Regions from separate parts of the Novosphingobium sp. DS6-6 genome, predicted to be linked through region 2. Evidence: riboswitches for the same ligand, from Rfam matches in the RefSeq annotation. Region 2 holds a riboswitch; the other holds the start of a gene.
The links. A riboswitch is a leader RNA that binds a small molecule or an ion and turns the genes downstream of it on or off. The one in region 2 is predicted to bind cobalamin.
Positions count from the first base shown of each region.

Region 1 (2,448 bases), on a different contig from region 2:
GGTGGCCATCTGCGCATGGGTGACCAGGGCCGAACGCACGAGATGTACCGCGAGCGCCGCGCCGCTGCCCTCGCCCAGGCGCATGCCCAGATCGAGCAGCGGGACCAGGCGCAGCCGTTCGAGCAGGCGCACATGCCCAGGCTCGGCCGAACAGTGCCCGGCCAGGCAATGATAGACGATGCCCGGCGCGTGGGCCGCCAGTGGCGCCACCGCGGCACAGGTGATGAAACCATCGAGCATGACCGGCACGCGCAGCGCGCGCGCGCGCAGCACGGCACCGGCCATGGCGGCAATCTCGCGCCCGCCCAGCCGGCGCAGCGTCTCGAACGGGGTGGACGGCGCATCGGCATGGAGCGCGAGCGCGCGTTCGATCACCGCGACTTTGCGCGCAACGCCCGCGCGATCGAGCCCGGTGCCCGGCCCGGCCCAGTCCGCCGCGGTGCCGCCCAAGCTGTGCGCGCAAAGCGCGGCGGCGGCCGTGGTATTGCCGATGCCCATTTCCCCCAGCGTCAGAATATCGAGATCGGGGGTGACCGCCGCTGCCCCGGCGTTGATCGCGGCGAGGCATTCGGCCTCGCTCATCGCGGGGCCGGTGGTGAAATCGGCCGTCGGCCGATCCAGATCGAGCGGCACTACCCGCAGATCGAGCCCCGCCGCCCCGGCCAGGGCGTTTATCGCGGCGCCGCCCGCGGCAAAATTCGCCACCATGGCGGCCGTGACGCTGGCGGGAAAGGCGCTGACACCATGCACGACAACACCGTGGTTGCCGGCAAAGATGGCAGTGCGCCCACGAACGATCACCGGCTGTTCGCGCCCCTGCCAGCCGGCCATGAACACGGCCAGGTCTTCCAGGCGGCCGAGCGATCCCGGCGGCTTGGTAAGCACGGCCTGGCGGGCACGGGCAGCGCCCATGGCGGCTTCATCGGGCGCGGACAATGCGGACAGCGCGCCGGCAAAGGCGGCAGGCGTGGCAAACGCGCTCATGCCGCAACGAACCCCGCCGGCGGAGTACGGGCGATGAAATGCCCTTTGACCCCAGGCGGCCACTGCGCGAACGGCACTTCGCCATGCGGGCTTTGCGCATAGGCCGCGGCATAAGCGAGAATGGCGGCGGCCGCCCCTTCATCGGGCGCGAACCGGCCCAGCACATAGCCCAGTTTCCCCGGCGCGCGCAGATGCACGGTGCATGATTGGGCACAGGCGAACAGGCACGCCATTTCCTGGATGGCAATGCCGGCAAAGCGGCCATCCTTCTGCTGCGCGGCGCGCAGTGCCGCCGCCAGCCGGGCGCCACCGCGCCGCTCGTCGCCATGGTGGCAGGTATTGCAGGCCACGATGGCGGGGCCTTCGTCAACGGGAGTAAGCATGCAAGAGCCTTCCACGCGCCGGGCGATGGAACAGGGCAAGGGCCTGCCGGTATCGATCCGGCCGGACGCGCGGTGGCAGGCCGGCGCACGAAGCCCGCCACAAAGCGACCCGTGCAGCCCCGGCCGCACATGTGCTCGTCGCCCAGACGGAAGCATTACCGTGCCCGGACCATCCCCTGGATCAAGGCAAGAGCGACCGATGCGCCGGCAGGTCTCCTGGCTCGCGGGTCAGGGCTTGATGCAAGCCTTCCCAGGCCGCTGCCGGCCCAGTGGCGATCCCCGGCACGAAAGGGGATCGGTTGCATCGCGCTCGCCGCTTACAGTTGCAGGGACAGCTGCGGACTTGGGGACGAAGCCCCCGCACCGCATTCCCGATTAAGCCCCTTTCGGGGCACCGACGCGATCTTTCAGAAGACAAGGCGCAAGGCCCTGCCCCGGCGCACCCTCTAGACCAGATCGGCCGGCAAGCCAACCGCCCTTGACCGCACCCGGATCGCGGCGCCGGTCAGGGCCGCGGATCGTCCGGTGGCGGCGGTCACGGTGCTGGCGCTTCGAACCGTCGCTGCACGAGCTGATCGACCAGGGCGACTTTCTCCGCTTCGGAAAACCGGATCGTCGTTTTGCCGAGAAACCGCGCGAGGCGCATCATCATGTGCCAGGCGGTATCCTGCGTGATGCCAAGATCCCGGGCCAGCTGGGTGCTGGCGATGCATCGCGGATGGGCCGCGATCAACCGCACGGCGATCAGCCAGTGCCGCAAGGGAAGCTTGCTGCCGCCGAAAACCGTGCCCGCGCGAACGTTGAAGCGTTTGGCACAGGCGCGGCAGCGCATCTGCTCCCGCTCGTCCTGCACGTTCACTTTCCGGGAGCCGCAATGCGGGCAGGAAACGCCGTCGGGCCAGCGGATCGCACGCACGAATTCGATCGCCCCCGCTTCATCGGGAAACGCCCGCTGCGCCCACTGTCTTCGCCACAGGCGCACGCCGCGCGCGGTCATCGCTCCCTCATGATCCTGGCACTTTGGTATATAGATTTCGCACGCCGGCCGCATTGTCAATTCGTGAGTGGAAATCTAGATTTG
Region 1 covers NZ_JBYNTS010000012.1:8,701-11,148, reverse strand. The annotation lists gene cobT (nicotinate-nucleotide--dimethylbenzimidazole phosphoribosyltransferase) at 1-984, opposite strand, end outside; gene AC3EDY_RS13440 (DUF1636 domain-containing protein) at 981-1,367, opposite strand; cobalamin riboswitch at 1,557-1,781, opposite strand; gene AC3EDY_RS13435 (transposase) at 1,903-2,364, opposite strand.
Region 1: another riboswitch for cobalamin. It lies ahead of AC3EDY_RS13440 (DUF1636 domain-containing protein); the one in region 2 lies ahead of AC3EDY_RS06075 (TonB-dependent receptor plug domain-containing protein).

Region 2 (2,448 bases):
TTCCGGGGGAGCCCCAGCCGATCGCGCCCAGGGCCAGGCCCAGCGCGCCGACCGCGGCAATGCCGGCCGCCCGCTCCGCCAGCCGGGAAAACGGGCGATGCTGATAGCGCCACGATGTCATGTCGCGGCGGCGGATGCGGGCGGTGAAATCGCGCGGGCGCACCGGCGGCAGCACAAGCCCGGCGACCAGCGCCGCTTCGGCCTGCCTGCGCTGCGCGGCGCACAGGCGCGCCTCTTGCCCCAGCGGCGGCATCAAAGCCTCGGGCGGCAGAGTGGGCGTGGCGCCGGCAGGAGGAATCGGCTGAGGCATGTATGCGACGGCTGGCCTTTCCACCCCGCGTTAGGCGGCTAGTTCAAGCCATGCACGGCGGGATTCGGTCACGTCCCGATAAGGCACAGGCTGCTACGGTCTGGTTAACCGGTGCTGAGGGCTTGCCCCTTCGGGCATGCCGCGCTATCGACTGGCGCGACGCCACCGGTGCCCGCTTATCGCGGGCTAAGAGGGAAGCCGGACCAAACCGGCGCTGCCCCCGCAACTGTTTCCGGAAGAGCGCCACGCCCTTGTGCGCCACTGGCCCTTTGCGGGCTGGGAAGGTCGGTGTGTCGCGATGACTCCGGATGAGCCAGGAAACCTGCCGGTGTGTGGTCGTTCCGCGGCCGGGCGGGGTGTACCGGGCGCAAGCGTGGTGAGTTTCCGCCCCCAAGGCCCGGCGGACCTCCCGCCATGGACGGCAAGACTGTCCATCGGCCGGGAGGAAACGTCATGAAGACATCGCCACTTGTGCTGGCCGGCATTCTCGTGCTGGCCGTTCCCGCGCATGCAGAGGAGGCGCCGGCACCCGATGCGGGCGCCGCTGACGGTGCACAGATCACCGTGCTGGCTACCGGCAACGCCATCGCGCTGGATCAGACCGGCCAGGCCATCACCGTTCTGCCATTGCAGACGATCGAGGCGGTGCAGGGGCAGGACTTGACCCGCGTGCTCGAACGCGTGCCTGGCCTGACCTATTCGCGCACCGGCGGTCTGGGTGCGCAGACCGCCGTGCGCCTGCGCGGCGGGGAAGGGCAGCACACCCTGGTGCTGATCGACGGAGCGCGGGCGGAAGATCCCGCGGCAGCCTCGGGCGGGTTCGATTTCGGCACGCTGACCACTGGCGGGATCGAGCGGATCGAGGTGCTGCGCGGTTCGAACTCGGTGATCTGGGGCAGTTCCGCCATCGGCGGGGTCATCGCCATCACGACGCGCGAAATCGATGGCGTCGCAGCTTCGGCCGAGGCGGGATCGCGCAATTCCTATAACGCCGATGCCATCGCGGGCGTCGAGCGCGCGCGTTATGCGCTTTCGGTCAACGGCGGCTATGTCACCACCGATGGCGTCTCGGCCGCGGCCAGCGGCAGCGAGCGCGACGGCTATGACCAATGGCGTGTCGGGGGCAAGGGCCGGTTCAACCTTACCGACACGCTCTCGCTTTTCGCGACCGCGCGCTATGCCAATGGCAAGACGCAGATCGACGGTTATCCCGCGCCGACCTATACCTTCGGCGATACGCCGGAATACAGCACCACGCGGCAGTTCTTCGGCCGCGCCGGGCTGAATTTCACGGGCAGCGCGCTTACTTTCAACGCCGCTTACGCGCTATCCGATACGCGCCGGCGCTATTACACCGGCGGGGCCGACGATACGTTCGAATATGGCTACAACGGCCGCAGCGAAAGGGTCGAGCTCAACGGGCGCTACACGCTGCCGTCCGGTTTCGCGCTCGATTTCGGGGCCGACCGCGAATGGACCCGGTTCGACAGCACGTTCGATGCGCGGCAGCGCGCGCATCTTACCAGCGGCCACGCCATGCTGGGCTGGTACAGTGCCAAGGCAAGCCTTGCCGGCGGCGTGCGCTATGACGAACAGAGCCAGTTCGGCAGCAATTGGAGCCTGGGGGCCAATGGAACGGTGGACGTGCTGCCCGGCCTGCGCCTGAACGCCAGCTATGGCGAAGGCTTTCGTGCGCCCACGCTCTATCAGCTGTTTTCGCCCGATTACGGCAATCGCAATCTCAGCCCGGAGCGCAGCCGCAGCTATGACCTGGGCCTTGCCTATGCCAGCGCCGATGGGACGTTTCGCGCCGGCGTGACGGCCTTCCGCCGCGATACGCGCAGCCTGATCGACTATGTATCGTGTTACCGTAACGACAGCCTCGTGTGCCAGAACCGGCCCAACGGCATTTTCGACGGCGTTTATGACAACGTGGACGCGGCGCGCGCGCAAGGGGTGGAACTCGAGGTAGGCGCCACGCTGAGCCCCCGGGTCGATGGCCGGATCGCCTATGCCTATACCGAAGCGACCGATCGCACGCCCGGCGCGACCACGTTCGGCAAGGATCTGGCACGCCGGCCGCGCCATGCGCTGACCGCCTCGCTCGATTGGAACACGTTCTGGGCCGGGCTTACGCT
Region 2 covers NZ_JBYNTS010000004.1:28,106-30,553, reverse strand. The annotation lists gene AC3EDY_RS06080 (cell wall hydrolase) at 1-310, opposite strand, end outside; cobalamin riboswitch at 460-653, shown strand; gene AC3EDY_RS06075 (TonB-dependent receptor plug domain-containing protein) at 764-2,448, shown strand, end outside.